Regions from separate parts of the Mesorhizobium sp. M0761 genome, predicted to be linked through region 3. Evidence: predicted binding sites of a transcription regulator. Region 3 holds the regulator's gene; each other region holds the start of a gene.
The links. The regulator LexA, encoded in region 3, represses DNA repair genes until DNA is damaged. The targets are predictions, from matches to a motif close to TGTTCNNNNTGTGTTCNG.
Positions count from the first base shown of each region.

Region 1: NKI32_RS03330 (YifB family Mg chelatase-like AAA ATPase) is a predicted target of LexA. The motif match lies at 1,996-2,013, and genes of this name have one in related genera.
Region 2: uvrA (excinuclease ABC subunit UvrA) is a predicted target of LexA. The motif match lies at 1,162-1,179, and genes of this name have one in related genera.
Region 4: NKI32_RS28070 (putative DNA modification/repair radical SAM protein) is a predicted target of LexA. The motif match lies at 1,821-1,838, and genes of this name have one in related genera.

Region 1 covers NZ_JAMYPF010000002.1:100,418-104,629, forward strand. The annotation lists gene NKI32_RS03325 (malate synthase G) at 1-163, shown strand, start outside; gene NKI32_RS03330 (YifB family Mg chelatase-like AAA ATPase) at 369-1,901, opposite strand; gene NKI32_RS03335 (glycosyltransferase) at 2,152-3,216, opposite strand; gene NKI32_RS03340 (glycosyltransferase family 2 protein) at 3,401-4,212, shown strand, end outside.
Region 2 covers NZ_JAMYPF010000004.1:343,331-347,542, reverse strand. The annotation lists gene NKI32_RS09360 (ATP-dependent Clp protease proteolytic subunit) at 1-177, shown strand, start outside; gene NKI32_RS09355 (hypothetical protein) at 324-545, shown strand; gene uvrA (excinuclease ABC subunit UvrA) at 1,329-4,212, shown strand, end outside.
Region 3 covers NZ_JAMYPF010000018.1:16,984-21,195, forward strand. The annotation lists gene NKI32_RS24425 (ComEC/Rec2 family competence protein) at 1-1,032, shown strand, start outside; gene lexA (transcriptional repressor LexA) at 1,026-1,808, opposite strand; gene NKI32_RS24435 (GntR family transcriptional regulator) at 2,014-2,778, opposite strand; gene kynU (kynureninase) at 2,946-4,193, shown strand.
Region 4 covers NZ_JAMYPF010000024.1:60,207-64,418, reverse strand. The annotation lists gene NKI32_RS28075 (UdgX family uracil-DNA binding protein) at 1-581, opposite strand, end outside; gene NKI32_RS28070 (putative DNA modification/repair radical SAM protein) at 584-1,819, opposite strand; gene NKI32_RS28065 (glutamine synthetase family protein) at 1,938-3,323, opposite strand; gene NKI32_RS28060 (aspartate aminotransferase family protein) at 3,505-4,212, opposite strand, start outside.

The DNA.
Region 1 (4,212 bases), on a different contig from region 3:
CGACCCGCTCTACCGCCCGATGGCCACCGATTTCGACAATTCCATCGCCTTCCACGCCGCCTGCGACCTGGTGTTTAGAGGCCGCGAACAGCCGAATGGCTATACGGAACCGGTGCTGCACGCACGGCGGCTGGAGCTGAAGGCGAAAGAGCGGGCGAATTAGCGCCTGCATTTCCCTCCCCCTTGAGGGGAGGGTGGCCCGAAGGGCCGGGTGGGGTCCTGCGTGAAGTGCGGCGACTCCCTTCGGACGACACTACAAGCAATGTCATTGCAGAGGCCCTTTCTCGGCTCGGCTCCAAAAAGATCGACCATTCTTCGGCGACCCCCACCCTGCCGCTTCGGGGCCACCTTCCCCTCAAGGAGGAGCGTTACGCCGCCTGCGCCACCCGCTCCGACATCATGCGGTAGGAAATCGCCTCGGCCAGGTGAATGCGGCCGACGGTTTCTCTCGCTTCGAGATCGGCCAGCGTGCGCGCCACTTTCAGCACCCGATGATAGGCGCGCGCGGAAAAGCCGAGCTTTTCGCTGGCGTCCTTCAACAGAGACAGGCCGGCGGCATCCGGCATCGCGATGTCCTCGATAACAGAAGGCGAGCAATGCGCGTTGGTGGTCGCGCTGGTCACGCCGAGCCGCTCGAACCGTTCGCGCTGGATGGTGCGGGCGCGCGCGACGCGCTGCGCAACGGCGGCACTTTTCTCCGCCCGATCCGGCCGGATCAGATCGGCGGCCGAAACCGCAGGCACCTCGATCCTGAGATCGATGCGGTCGAGCAGCGGGCCGGAAATGCGCGCCTGGTAGTCGGTGCGGCAGCGCTCACCGCGCAGGCAGCGATAGCCGGGCTCGCCGGCCATGCCGCAACGGCACGGGTTCATCGCCGCCACCAGCTGGATGCGCGCTGGATAGGTGACGCGGTGGTTGGCGCGCGCGATCATGCAGTCGCCGGTCTCCAGTGGCTGGCGCAGCGCATCCAAGGTCTGCGGCGTGAATTCGGGAAACTCGTCGAGGAACAGCACGCCGTTATGGGCAAGCGATACTTCGCCCGGCCGCGCCCTGATGCCGCCGCCGACCATTGCCGCCATCGAAGCCGAATGGTGCGGGGCGCGGAACGGCCGCCGGTCGGTGAGCTTGCCTTCGCCGAGCTCGCCGGCCACCGAGGCGATCATCGAGACTTCAAGAAGTTCCTTGGGCGCCAGTGGCGGCAGAATTGAAGGCAGCCTCTGCGCCAGCATCGATTTTCCCGAGCCGGGAGGCCCGACCATCAACAGATTGTGGCCGCCGGCCGCCGCCACTTCCAGCGCCCGCTTGGCGCTTTCCTGGCCCTTGATGTCTGAAAGGTCGGGCAGGTCGCGGGCCGAGACATGGATGCCGGGCTCGGGCCGCGACAGCACCTGCGTGCCGCGAAAATGATTGGCGATGGCAATCAGGCTGCGCGGCGCCAATATGTCGAAATCCTTGCCCGCCCAGGCCGCTTCCGGCCCGCAGCCGAACGGGCAGATCAGGCCCTTTCCCTCGGCATTGGCGCCGATCGCCGCCGGCAGCGCGCCGGCGACCGTGGCAATGGTGCCGTCGAGCGACAATTCTCCGAGCACGACATAGGAGGCCAGCATGTCGCCCGGAATGGCGCCGAGTGCAGCCATCAGGCCGAGCGCGATCGGCAGGTCGTAATGGCTCCCTTCCTTAGGAAGATCGGCAGGCGCCAGGTTGACCGTCACCTTCTTCGACGGCATCGACAGCCCCGACGCATGCAGTGCCGCCTGCACGCGCTCGCGGCTTTCGGCCACCGCCTTGTCGGCCAGCCCGACGATCTGCATGCCGACCTTGCCCGGCGCGATCATCACCTGGACATCGACCGGTACGGCCTCGATGCCCTGGAAAGCAACCGTGCGAACCCGCGCCACCATCTTGCTCTGCCCCCGGATATCGGCTCGCCTCGGCCTTGTGGTTCAGACCGCGAGCGACGTCAGGACAAGACAACCATAGATTTCAGGCCAAGGCAAGAACATTACAGGAACATGCATTCGTGGTGGCTGCAGCGCGCTGTGCCGGTTGCAAAAAAGGAAGATGGTCAAGCAAAATGGAACGGCTGCTCCGCCTCCTCGACCGCGTTTAACAAGGGCGACTAGGCCCTTCGGCGATCTGAGGGTGTTGCTTCTAAGCGGTGATGAAGGCATCGACCGAACCTGAAAGCGATCGATCGATCGCGACCTGCGGTGGAAGCCACTCCATGACAGGATATCTGAAAGGCCAAGGCAGGGCGATCCGGCGCGAAGAGCCGCTCTCCAGAAAAATCTCGTTTACAAGGTCTATGAACCGCCCGCGGTCTCGTTCGATTCGTTTCAAAGTTTGCGAACGAATGTAATCCCGGGGAATTCGTCGCTCCTTCAGCGCTAAGACAGCCTCCGCGATGGATCGAGGATCGGGTGGAACTGTGAGCGAATAGTCGTCATCCAGATAAAGGTCTCGGCCGCCATGGTTCGGCGTCGTGACCACTGGAAGGCCCGCGAGAAGATATTCCGTGCTGGCGAATATTGGTCCTTCCAGGTGAGAGAGACAGATTCCCACGGCTGCACGATTTAGATGCGTGTTCACCTGAGCCGGTGCCAATCGGACAGGCTTGCCGGTGCCGTCAAACTCGTTGATAAAGACGTGATGCGGCGCGAGCTCCCTATGCCGATTTATTCGCGCTCTTTCCGACTCCGTCGTGGAGGATCCGCTTGAATCTCGATAGAAGACAAATGCGCAACGCTGGATGCCAAGCGACAAGTCATGGCGCTTCCACGGAGCCAGCTGCGCATTGTAGATTGCATCAAATTCTACAGGGACGTCATCGAGAGGCCTGAATATGTGTTCGGAGGTTGTTGACGTCTTGTTGTGCAGGACGGCGGCCTCGCCGGACTGGTTCAACAGATCAGCCTCTGCCTGAGTGTTGGATAGGAAGATTAGCGAGTGACGGGGGTTCTTGAGTCTATGCAGAACGGCATAGGTCCGGATGGTTTTGACGCTAGCACTGTTTTCGACGGACCAGGTTGGCGAGATGAGAAACCAGGCGCGGTGGCTGCGTGGACGGAAAGGCATATGACTTGCTAATCCGAGCGGCGTACCGGACATTCCCGAATAGGATATGAACGGATCGTCCGACAGCAAACTGGCCTGAAGAGCAGGTTGCGACTTCGCGGAAGGGTGCCCTTTTCTGAGGTTGTGGCCATGACGCAGCATGGCTCTGACAATCTCGAATTTGGTAGGAGGGCGATACCCGTGCTGTAGGGTCAACATGCGGCAATTGCGATCTTGAGTGCGGAGAAAAACTCGCTTCGATAGAGAGAAATTTGGCAAAGAAACACCGCCATTTGATCGACGGAATATCTCAGGCGATCAAATCTGGTGTACGGAGAAGCGCCTCTTGAAAGAAAACATCGTCCCAAGCGGAGCTGGTTCTCACATCGCGCTACCAACCGTATCCGTTTGCGTAGGCTGTTTCAATCAAGAGGCATTCATCGACACTGCGATCCGATCCGTAGCGGCGCAGACATACACTGCGTTCGAATGCGTGGTGGTCGATGATTTTTCGACCGACGGTTCCCGCCGAAGGATTGAAGAGTGTCTGTCCCAGCTTGGCGACAGTCGTTTCCGCTTTCTGCCCCGACTGCAAAATGGCGGGCAGTTGACAGCAATGATGACCGGGCTTGACGCGACAGCCGGGCCCCTGATCTCCTTTCTTGACGGTGACGATGCTTGGCATCCTGACTTCATAGAATGCCATGTGAGAGCGCATCTCAGCCAAACCCGTATCGCGGCAATGTCGAGCTCCGATGAGGTGGTGATAGATACGGCCGGCAACCTGCTTGCGGGCGGTCATCCCGTATTCCACCTGAACGACCCGCGATCGATGCCGAAAATGAGCGGCTACCTGCATGTCGACACCGAAGCTGACCCGACATTATTATTTATTGATCGGGGTACCGTGGGTTGGTTTTGGTCAACCACATCGGGGATGATGTTTCGTCGAGCTCCGCTTGAAATCATGCGTCCATCCGATCCGGACGAAATAAAGATATGTGCCGATGGTTATATGGCTCGTGCCGCCCATATGATCGGCGGAACCGTGAGGATTGGGCGGGCTCTTGGCAGTTATCGGCTTCACGGCGGCAATGGCTGGGCGGACGGGCGCATCCTGGGTACCGGAGTTGGCCTCGGCAGGATGTCGCCTGATAC
Region 2 (4,212 bases), on a different contig from region 3:
GAAGGCATTTTGCGCACCAAGCGGCACATGGCCGACCTCTACGCTCACCATTGCGGCCGCACCCACGAAGAGGTCGAACGCACGCTTGACCGCGATTTCTTCATGACCGCGAAGGAGGCCAAGGACTGGGGCCTCGTCGACCACGTCTTCGACACCCGCAAGCAGGCAGCGGCCTGATCACCGTATCGAATGCAGGCCGGTGTTCCCTCAATTTCAACGCCGCTGGTCTGGCCTCGCCTTGAGCGCGGCACTATAGTCTTGCCATGCGCTACCACCTGAACAGACTGACCATAGCCATTGCCATCACGGCGGCGACATCGAGCATGGCCTTTGCCGGGGGCAGCACCAGCACGTCGCGGAAAGGCGCCCTGCCCGGCGTGACCGGCGACTACCGCATCGCCAAGCCCGCGCCGCAGCCGGAGCCGGACGACGCGCTGCCTGCCGGCGAGAACGGCACGTTCAAGATCGGCGACACCGATGTCAAGATTTCCGGCAGCATCACTGTCGATGTCGGCACGGGTGGGATCAAGCCGCCGCGCCGGTAGCCCCTTCTCCCAGCTACTATACGGGAGAGAAAGCCTGCGCCGACGACTTCCTCGCAAACGAACAGCCCCGCCGTTGCTTCCGCAAACGGTCGGGGCTTTTTTTGGATTTCAAATCCAAACTGCCGGTAGTGTTATACCGACTTTGATTTCGGATGCTTCGCGGCATTCAGCCGACGATCCGACTAGCCGTCTCTGATTTTTGTGGGATTCGGCAGATCACGGTTTGTCGGGTGGTTTGTTGGACTGACGCGATGCGATCGTTTGGACGCATACACTTCAATGCCTTGAAACTACCTGGCACTTATGCCCGCCGCGGCTCCACTAGCAGGTGGAGCCTCAAGGGACTATCCGGTGGCGTCATGCTCCGCTCCTATGTCCGTTGCGACTGGGGTCAATCCGAAGCACAAATCGCAAAAACCTGCGGCGTCTCGCAGGCCGCTATGGGCGGCGAGGCCATCAAAGACGGCCGGCTCCGTTGACTCCGGCAGAGTGCGCCCCCGATTCGACGACGTCAACCTTGAATAGCCGGTTACGGAAAATGTGATCGCCGGGAGCTTACGTCAGGGTCAGTTTCTGAAACACCCTTGTCAGTTTCTGCACAGCTTTGTCAGGAGCGTGTTCGGCCTTTGTTCTTTCCGCTTGCCCCTTCGCTCGAAAGACGGTTAAACGGCTTTGGTCGAGAAGTGTGGGGTCTCTCGACGTGGCGGCAAAAATACCTACATAGGGAACGGTCGGGAAAACCCGCCGATCCCACTGACACCAGACCTGAGGCGGCGACCGGCGATGGCCGACCATAAATACCTTTCCATTCGCGGGGCACGCGAACACAACCTGAAGAATGTCGATCTCGACCTGCCACGTGACAGCCTGATCGTCATGACCGGCCTGTCGGGCTCCGGCAAATCGTCGCTTGCTTTCGACACCATCTATGCCGAGGGCCAGCGCCGTTACGTCGAGAGCCTGTCGGCCTATGCGCGCCAGTTCCTCGAAATGATGCAGAAGCCGGATGTCGACCAGATCGACGGCCTATCACCGGCCATCTCCATCGAGCAGAAGACCACGTCGAAGAACCCGCGCTCGACAGTCGGCACCGTCACCGAGATCTACGACTACATGCGCCTGCTGTTTGCGCGCGTCGGCATCCCCTATTCGCCGGCCACCGGCCTGCCGATCGAGAGCCAGACGGTTTCGCAGATGGTCGACCGGGTGCTGGCGGTCGAGGAAGGCACGCGCCTTTTCCTGCTGGCGCCGATCGTGCGCGGCCGCAAGGGCGAGTATCGAAAGGAACTGCTGGAGCTGCAGAAGAAGGGCTTTCAGCGCGTCAAGGTCGACGGCGTCTTCTACGAGATCGCCGACGTGCCGGCGCTGGACAAGAAGTACAAGCACGACATCGACGTCGTCGTCGACCGCATCGTCGTGCGCGGCGACCTGGCGACACGGCTTGCCGATTCCATCGAAACGGCGCTGAAGCTCGCCGAAGGGCTGGCGGTGGCCGAGTTCGCCGACCGGCCGCTCGACGCCAGCCAGACCGGCGAGGACTCGGTCAACAAATCGAAGAACGAGACGCATGAGCGCATCCTGTTCTCGGAAAAATTCGCCTGCCCGGTTTCCGGCTTCACCATTCCGGAGATCGAGCCCAGGCTGTTCTCGTTCAACAACCCGTTCGGCGCCTGCCCGACCTGCGACGGCCTCGGCAATCAGCGCGCCATCGACGCCAGCCTGATCGTGCCGGACGAAAACGTCTCGCTGCGCGACGGCGCCGTCAGCCCGTGGGCGAAATCGACCTCGCCCTATTATGCGCAGACGCTGGAAGCGCTGGGCAAGGCATACGGCTTCAAGCTCGGCGACAAGTTCAAAGACCTGACCGAAGAGGCAAAGGATGCCGTCCTGCGTGGCACCGGCGAGCGCGAGGTCACCTTCCAATATGATGACGGCCTGCGCTCCTACAAGACCACCAAGACGTTCGAGGGCGTCATTCCCAATCTCGAACGGCGGTGGAAGGAAACCGAATCCGCCTGGATGCGCGAGGAGATCGAGCGCTTCATGTCGGCGACGCCCTGCCCGGTCTGCAAGGGATACCGGCTGAAGCCGGAAGCGCTGGCGGTGAAGATCGCCGGCAAGCATATCGGCGAAGTCACAGAGCTGTCGATCCGCAAGGCCGACCAGTGGTTCACCGAACTGCCGCCACATCTCAACGACCAGCAGAACGAGATCGCGGTGCGCGTTCTCAAGGAAATCCGTGACCGCCTGCGCTTCCTCAACGATGTCGGCCTCGACTATCTGACGCTGTCGCGCAATTCCGGCACGCTGTCGGGCGGCGAGAGCCAGCGCATTCGTCTGGCGTCGCAGATCGGCTCCGGCCTCACCGGCGTGCTCTATGTGCTGGACGAGCCGTCGATCGGCCTGCACCAACGCGACAATGCCCGCCTGCTTGACACGCTCAAGCATCTGCGCGACATCGGCAACACGGTGATCGTCGTCGAGCATGACGAAGACGCCATCCTGCATGCCGATTATGTCGTCGACATGGGTCCGGCCGCCGGCATTCATGGCGGCGAGATCATCGCCCAGGGCACGCCGCAGCAGGTGATGGCCAATCCCAACTCGATCACCGGTAAATATCTGTCGGGCGCGCTCGAAGTCGCCACGCCCGGTGTCAGGCGCGAGGCCAAGAAAAACCGCCGGCTGAAGATCGTCGGCGCGCGCGGCAACAATCTCAAGAACGTCACTGCCGAAATCCCGCTCGGCACTTTTACCGCCGTCACCGGCGTGTCTGGCGGCGGCAAATCGACCTTCCTGATCGAGACGCTGTTCAAGGCGGCGTCGCGCCGCATCATGGGCTCGCGCGAGCATCCGGCCGATCACGACCGCATCGAGGGCCTCGAATTCCTCGACAAGGTCATCGACATCGACCAGTCGCCGATCGGCCGCACACCGCGTTCGAACCCGGCCACCTACACCGGCGCCTTCACACCGATCCGCGACTGGTTTGCCGGGTTGCCCGAGGCCAAGGCCCGCGGCTATCAGCCGGGCCGCTTCTCCTTCAACGTGAAGGGCGGCCGCTGCGAGGCCTGCCAGGGCGACGGCGTCATCAAGATCGAGATGCACTTCCTGCCCGACGTCTACGTCACGTGCGACGTCTGCCACGGCAAGCGCTACAACCGCGAGACGCTCGACGTCCTGTTCAAGGGCAAGTCGATCGCCGACGTCCTGGACATGACGGTCGAGGAAGGCGTCGATTTCTTTGCCGCCGTGCCCGGGGTGCGCGACAAGCTGGAGACGCTGAAGCAGGTCGGCCTCGGCTACATCCATATCGGCCAGCAGGCGACGACGCTGTCGGGCGGCGAGGCGCAGCGCATCAAGCTCGCCAAGGAATTGTCGCGCAAGGCGACCGGCAAGACGCTCTACATCCTCGACGAGCCGACCACCGGCCTGCACTTTCACGACGTCGCCAAGTTGCTGGAAGTGCTTCACGAACTGGTCGACCAGGGCAACACGGTGGTGGTCATCGAGCACAATCTCGAAGTCATCAAGACCGCCGACTGGGTGCTCGACCTCGGCCCCGAAGGCGGCGATGGCGGTGGCGAACTGGTGGCACAGGGCACACCGGAAGCCATCGTGCGCGAAAAGCGCAGCTACACCGGCCAGTTCCTGAAGGAGCTTTTGG
Region 3 (4,212 bases):
GCAAAGCGCTCCTTCGTCGGCTTCCTGTCGCGAAAATTCGCGCTGGCCATGGGCGGCCTCGCCATGACCTCGATCATCGCCGGCAGTGCAACCTTGCTGTTCGCCATCTGGCATTTTGAGCGTGTGTCGCCGCTCAGCCTGATCGCCAATCTGGCCGTGATGCCGATTGTTTCGTTGATCGTCATGCCTTTTGCCGTGCTCAGCGCACTGGCGATGCCGTTCGGCGCCGACGGGCCGTTCCTCTATGTGATGGGCAAGGGTCTGATGGCGATGATCGCTATATCGGCCTGGATTTCCGAGCGCTCGCCGGTCGACGCCGTCGGGCTGATCTCCATCCGCTCGGTGCTGTTGGTGGCGGTCGCCCTCGTCATCGCCACCATGGCCACCACCTGGCTCAGGTTGGCGGCCGTGCCTTTCGCGCTGGCCGGCCTGTTGACGGTGCCGCAGGTGCTTACGCCCGACGTGCTCATATCCGAGGATGCGCATCTGGTGGCCATGCCGATCGGTGGCGGCGAACTCGCCCTCAACCGCGAACGCTCCAACGAATTCACCACGGACAATTGGAAACGGGCGCTGCGGGCCGAAACCATTATCCCACCTGAGATTTTCGAGTCAACAGATACGCGGTTCGATCTCGATCCGCTCGATCTGCCGCCCGGCTCGCCCTTCTATTGCACCGGCGATCTCTGTATCGCCCGGCACCCTTCCGGAGCCATTGTAGCGCTTGCGAAAGACCGCAAGACGGCGCGGCCGGCCTGTGCCTTCGCGAGCCTGATCGTCATCGATGACGCCACCGCCTACAATCCGTGCCGCGACCCGCTGGTGCTGGTCGTGACGAAGAAACAGCTGGCCCGCGACGGCAGCGCCGCCGTCTTCTTCGATCCGCAATCGGCAGCTGCAGCGCCAACCATCCGCTTCGCCGTCGACAAGCCGTATCGCCCCTGGCACGAGCAACGCCGCTTCTCCCGCGAAGCGCGCGGCCTGCCGCCTTACAACCAGCGTGAAAAGTACAAACCCAAGCCGGCTCAGTAGCGCCGGATCAATCCGACAAGCTTGCCCTGCACCTTCACCCTGTCCGGTCCAAAAATGCGGGTCTCGTAGGCCGGGTTGGCGGCTTCCAGGGCGATCGAGGCGCCCTTGCGGCGGAAGCGTTTCAGGGTCGCTTCCTCATCGTCGACCAACGCCACCACGATCTCGCCGGGGCTGGCTGTGTCGGCATTGCGGATGATGACCGTGTCGCCATCGAAAATGCCGGCCTCGATCATCGAATCGCCCTTGACCTCGAGCGCGTAGTGTTCACCGCCCATGATCATGTCGGGCGGCACCGAGATCGAATGGGTCTGATGCTGGATGGCGTCGATCGGCACACCGGCAGCAATGCGTCCCATCACCGGGATCGACACCGCCGAAACGGCGTCGTCATTGCCGGCCGACATCGAACGCGACGGCGAGCCCGGCTTGATCTGGCGACCGATACCGCCTTGGCCCATCGCGCCTTGTCCTTGGCCGCCTTGCCCTTGGCCGGTTTGACCAAGACTGCCCTGAATGACGCTCGGCGAAAACTTCCTCGCCGCATTGAGGCCTGGTGCGATCGAGTCGGGCAGCCGCAGCACTTCCAGCGCGCGCGCCCGGTTCGGCAGCCGGCGAATGAAACCGCGCTCCTCAAGCGCCGTGATCAGGCGGTGGATGCCGGACTTGGAGGCGAGGTCAAGCGCTTCCTTCATCTCATCGAAGGACGGCGGGATTCCGCTCTCCTTCAGGCGTTCATGGATGAACATCAGAAGCTCATGTTGTTTGCGCGTCAGCATCGCGGCCCCCAGGGGTTCTGAAACCAGAATCAGAAAAAACAAACCCAGAACAAACACTATCTGTTCCAGTTGTGTTCCGCAACCTTTTAAAGTTTAATGAATGTGTTGACGTTTTGTTCAGCGTGACGTTCGGCACCGCGAGCGGCGCTCGTAGTCGTTGGCCGGCAACGGGGTGAAACGAAGACAAAGTGCCCTGCGTCGTCGGCTACGATCGCCGCTTCCTTTTCGGACGGGGCTGCGCAGCATCCGCGCCGGGTTCACTCTGGGCATAGACCTGCAGCGTGTAGCCGATGTGAGCGGTCATCAGAGTTTTCGCACGTTCGACGTCGCGATCGAGGGCCGCTTCCATCAGGGCGGTATGGTGTTCGATCGCCACGGCGTCGCGCAGGGCCGCCACGGCCTTCCGGTGGCCATCCGTGCGGCCGGCGGCGGCGCGCAGCGTCGGGGCCAGACCCAGAAAGCGGTGATGGCGATGCAATTGGTCGGAAATCGTCGCATTGAAGCGCAGCAGCCAGCTGGATGTCGCGGCACTGAGCAGCGCCGCATGGAAGGCATCGTGTTTTTCGTACCACGCGTCGACCGCATCATCCGATGGATCGTCGAGAACAGACCCGCACCGTGAGAGACGATAGTGGGCGGCAACGACCGCGTCTTCCCACTCACGATCGCCCTCCTCGATCGATTCCACCAGCAGGGGCAGTTCGACCACCAGCCGCGCACGCGCCAAATCCTCGAGCTCCGCCCGAGAGACGGGAGCGACCGCAAACCCGCGGTTGCTGATGGCGGTCACAAGCCGTTCCGCCTCCAGCCGCGACAGCGCCTCGCGCAACGGCGTCCAGCCGATGCCGTAGGTGTTGCGCAGCGTGCTCAGCTTCAACGGCGCGGCAGGCGCCAGCCGGGTCGCAAGAATATCGCGCCTGAGCAGGCGATAGGCCGCTTCCGTCTTCGAGGTCTGCTCGTCATCCAGCATCGTGATCCATCAGACATAAACGCTCGGCGGATCATTATATATCAAAGCCTTTCAATGGGTGAATTATATATAATGTTTGACAGTTCAAGGGCGACCACTCAAGATCGCCGGCATGTTTGGGCGGCAGGCTCCGCCGCGCGCGTTTGTCCATGGAGGGGCGCCGGATCATGAGCACGACACCCGATCTCGCTACAATCGAAGCAATGGATGCCGCCGATCCGCTGCGCTCCATGCGCGAACGCTTTGTCTTGCCGCAAGGCGTGATTTATCTCGACGGCAATTCCCTGGGCGCCGCGTCAGCGGTCGTCTTCAGCGAACTGCAGCAGGCCGCCACGCAGGAATGGGCGCACGACCTCATTCGCGCCTGGAACACCGCCGGCTGGTTCAACATGCCGGTGGAACTCGGAGATCAGCTCGGGCGACTGATCGGCGCGGCTGATGGGCAGACGGTGGTCTGCGACACAACCTCGATCAACATCTACAAGCTGCTGCACGCAGCGCTCGGCATGCGGCCGGATCGGTCGGTCATCGTTGCCGAGGGCGACAGTTTCCCGACCGACCTCTACATGGCCGAAGGCGTCGCCTCGACCCGGCCGGGAACGCGGCTGCGGCTGGAGGGCGTCGACGCGGCCGCAATCGAGGAGCTGATCGACGACAGCGTTGCCGTCATCCTGGTCAACCACGTCAACTACAAATCCGGCCAGTTGCGCGACATGGCGGCGCTGACGCGCAAGGCACATGACGCCGGCGCGCTGATCATCTGGGATCTCTGCCACACGGCCGGCGCCTTGCCGGTCGAACTTGACCGTGCCAATGCCGATTTCGCCGTCGGCTGCACCTACAAATACCTCAATGGCGGCCCGGGCTCGCCAGCCTTCATCTACGCGGCCGAGCGCCACCATGACGATGCCCACCAGCCGCTCAGCGGCTGGTGGGGCCATGCGCGGCCCTTTGCCTTCGAGCAGGGCTTTGCCGTCGGCAGCGGCATTCGCCGCTTCCTGTGCGGAACGCAGCCGGTGCTGTCGATGCGGGCGCTCAAGGGCGCGCTCGATATCTGGAACGACGTCGATATGGCGGCGGTGCGCAGAAAAAGCATCGCGCTGACCGACCTGTTTATCCAGCTCGTCGAAGCCAGATGCGGCGCCTACGGGCTTGAACTGGAAAGTCCTCGCGACGGCAGCCAGCGCGGCAGCCAGGTGTCGTTCCTCCATCCGCATGGCTATCAGGTGATGCGCGCGCTGATCGAGCGCGGCGTGATCGGCGATTTCCGGGCGCCGTCGACCATCCGTTTCGGCTTCACGCCGCTCTATGTCGGATATGGCGATGTCTGGCAGGCGGTCGAAGTCCTGGAGGATATTCTGCGCACCGGCGCCTGGCAGGACGCCCGCTTCGCGGTGAAGACCGCGGTCACCTGAGGAACTAGAGCAATTTCAG
Region 4 (4,212 bases), on a different contig from region 3:
CCCGGCCCGATCGCCAGCCTTTCGCCGTTCCAGTCGGCGGAGGCATAGGGCGTCAGGATGGTCCAGCGCATGCCGGTGAACCGCCGGACGAAGAAATCCGCGTTGCGCTCGACAATGAAATGCTCCGGCTCGAACCAGGCGACGTAGCGCTCGTTCTCGCCGTCGCCGATCTTCCGGAAGCGTACGAAGGCATGCATCTTATGGCTGTCGCGCCGCACCGCCTTTTCCATGGCTTCGAGCCGCCTGGTGTCGGGATCGGATGCGATCGCCAGCAGTTTCGGCTCGGTGCGCAGGCGCCAAAGCATCCAGTAGAGAAAGGCAAACCGGCCGGGGTCGGAGTGGCAGAAGGCCGTTTCGGCATGGGCGATGAACTCGCGCGGGACGGTAAGCTGCGCGCCCTCTGGCACCGCCGGCAAGGCATCTTGAGTATCATTGGCGTCGGACCCGACACCCCAACTAATATCCTCAGGTCGGACCTCATTCAGCGCCAGACGCCGTGCCGCATCGCGCCAACCGGCGAAATCGGTCTGGCTCGCTAGCCGGACAGTGTATCGGGCAAGGTCGAGCTGGGCCGGCTGCATGGTCAAAACAGAGACAGTTGTTCGCAGGACTTTACGATCGTGTCGCGCAAGCCGGTCTTGTCCGTTAGTCCACCCGGCGACCAGCCTTCGGCGATGATGAAGGGCCTCAGCTTGGCGATCGAATGGCAGATCCGTCCGACATCTTCCAGCCGCATGTGTCGGTGGCGGCGGGTTTCAAGGATCTTCGCCACCACCTTGGTGCCCAGACCCGGAACCCGCAGCAGCGCTTCCCGATCGGCGCGGTTGATGTCGACGGGAAACCTCGCCCGATTGCGCAAAGCCCAGGCGAGCTTGGGGTCAATGGCGAGATCGAGCATGCCGTCGCTGCTGCCGGCGAGGATTTCCGGCTGCGAAAAGCCGTAGAAGCGCATCAGCCAGTCGGCCTGATAGAGCCGGTGCTCGCGCATCAGCGGCGGTTTCTGCAGCGGCAGCGACGATGACGAATCCGGGATCGGGCTGAAGGCGGAGTAATAGACGCGCCGCAGATGGTAGCTGCCATAGAGCCGCGCACTGGTGTGCAAGATGCCGTCGTCGGATGTCTTGTCGGCGCCGACGATCATCTGCGTCGACTGACCTCCGGGCGCAAAGCGTTCGCGCTTCTTGGTCCTCAGCGTCGGCTCGGCTTTTTCCTCCATCTTCCGGCGCAGGTTCGCCATGGAAAGGCGGATCGTTTCCGGCTTCTTCTCCGGCGCCAGTTTCTTGACGCCCTCATCGGTCGGCAGTTCGACGTTGATAGACAGCCGGTCGGCGTAGAGCCCGGCCTGCTCGACCAGTTCGGCCGAGCTTTCCGGAATGGTCTTCAGATGAATATAGCCGGAGAATTTTTCGTCCAGCCGCAGCCGCCGCGCCACCTCCACCATCTCGGCCATGGTCTCGTCGGGCGAACGGATGACGCCGGAGGACAGGAAGAGGCCCTCGATGTAGTTGCGCCGGTAGAAATCCATGGTCAGCTTCACCACCTCGTCGATGCTAAAGCGGGCGCGGCGCACATTCGATGACGAGCGGTTGATGCAGTAGCTGCAATCGTAAATGCAGAAATTGGTGAGCAGGATTTTCAGGAGCGAAATGCAGCGGCCATCCGGCGCGTAGGAATGGCAGATGCCCATGCCTTCTGTGGAGCCGATACCGCCGGATTGGAGCGAATCCTTCTTCGCCCAGCCGGACGAGGCGCAGGAAGCATCGTATTTGGCGGCGTCAGACAGGATTGCCAGCTTTTCACGGACGGTAGGTGCGCTCATCCGTTCATGATATGTTCTTGAAGGCTGCAGCGCCACCTCATTTGATGCAGGCGGCGAAAAGTAATCGCCGCCTGATCGTCGGGCTAGCAGGACGACTGCCCGAGTTCCAGGCGGTCTCTCAGACCTCATGGAGGTAGAGGTGGTAATCCAGCTCGCTGACGGTGCGGGCGACGCGCAGATACTCCGACTGCTTGATCGCCACGAAGGTGCGATGCAGATCCTCGCCAAGCGCCTCTTTCAGGAAGCTCGATGCCCGCGCCGCCTCGATCGCAGCGCGCCAGTCGACCGGCATGGTCGTGCGCGTGACAGCGGCTTCATAGCCATTCCCAGTGGTTTCGGGGCCGGGGTCGAGGCCTTCGTCCAAACCCTTGATGATGCCGGCCAGCACCGTTGCCGCGATCAGGTAGGGATTGGCGTCGACGCCCGAAGGCCGGTGCTCGATGCGCCGGTTCTTGGCGTCGCCCGCCGGCACGCGCAGCGCCACCGAACGGTTGTTGACGCCCCAGGTCGGCGCCACTGGCGCATAGGACTGCGAGACGAAGCGCCGCCAGGAATTGGCGTGCGGCGCAAACACCAGCATCGATTCGGCCATGGTCTGGATCAGCCCGCCGAGCCCCTGCAGCAGCGGCAGCGACCAGCTTTCGCCGCCGGCTTCGGCAAAAACGTTGCGGCCGTTCTTGTCCTGCAGCGAAACATGGAAATGCATGCCGGAGCCGGCATATTTTTCGATCGGCTTGGCCATGAAGCAGGCGGTAACACCATGGCGGCGCGCCTGCGCCCGCACCAGCCGCTTCAACATGACGAGGTCGTCGGCCGCCCGCATGACATCCTTGCGGTAGTTCAGCGTCAGCTCGTACTGGCCGGGCGCGTATTCGGAAATCACCGTTTCGGCCGGAATGCCTTGCGCCTTAGCCGCGGCATAGATGTCGGAAAACAGCGGCTCCATGCCGTGCAGATGGTCGACGGAATAGACTTCCGTCTTGGCCGAGCGGCGGCCGTCGAGCACGGCATCCGCCGGTTTCACCTTGCCATCGGCATCGCGCTCATTGGCCAGCAGGAAAAATTCGAGTTCGAAGGCGCCGGCGGGATAGAGGCCCTTGGCCGCCAAGATGTCGACCTGCCTGGCCAGCGCCAAGCGCGGGTCCGACGACATTGGCTGTCCCTCGAGATGGTACATCGCCATCAGCAACTGGCCGCGCGGCGGGTTCGTGCCGTAAAGCGGCACCAGCGTGCCGGGAATGGGCCATGCCCTGAGATCGCCGTCTCCAGTCGTCCAGATCAGCCCGGTTTCGTGCACATCCTCGCCGGTGATGTCGAGGCCGAGGATCGAGATCGGCATGTGGCGGCCGCCCTCGAAGATGCTTTTCAGCTCATGCCGGCGCACGATCTTGCCGCGGCCGACGCCGTTGGCGTCGGTCAAGACGATATCGAAGGCTTCGATTTCGGGATGGGCGTCGAGAAAGGCTTGCGCCTCGGCGGGCGTCGAGCCCGAAGGTGAAGTCATGATTAGTGTACTCGAGTTTGGCTTGGCAGCTTGTCTCATGCCGTCAGCCTTGCCGCAACCGTGGCGAAGGCGGTGATCAGCCGGTTGACCTGGGCGCCGGTGGTGGCCGGTGAGATCAGCATCATGTTGTGAAAGGGCGCGATCAGCATTAGTGTACTCGAGTTTGGCTTGGCAGCTTGTCTCATGCCGTCAGCCTTGCCGCAACCGTGGCGAAGACGGTGATCAGCCGGTTGACCTGGGCGCCGGTGGTGGCCGGTGAGATCAGCATCATGTTGTGAAAGGGCGCGATCAGCACGCCCTGGTTGACCAGCGCGACATGGATAGCCGCCTCAAGCTCCGGCGCATGGGCAGTCTCGGCTTCGGCGCCGTTCCTGAGCGGGCCAGGGGCGCAGATGAACTCGACGCGGGCGCCGACGCGGGCGACATGCCAGGGCAGATTGTAGCGATCGATGACGCCGGTCAGCCCGGCATCGAGCCGCAGGGCGAGGCGATCCATCCGGGCATAATTCTCCTGCGTCATCACCTCTTCGAGCGTTGCGCGCATGGCTGCGAACTGCAGCGGGTTCGCCGACAGCGTCGTGCCCATGCCGGAATAGCCCGGCTCCTTGGTTCGATTGTAGTCGGCATAGCGCGAGGCGACCTCGTCGCTCATGCCCCACACGCTTGCCGGCACGCCGCCGGCGATCGGCTTGCCCAGCACGAACAGGTCGGGCTGCAGCCCGAATTTCCTGGTGTAGCCGCCGGGTCCAGTCGAAATCGTGTGCGTCTCGTCTATCAGAAGCAGCGTTCCGGCCGCGCGCGTCAGTTTGCGCAAGGCGTCGTGAAAACCCGGATCGGGCAGCACCATGCAGGAATTGGTCAGCACCGGCTCAGCAATGACGCAGGCGAC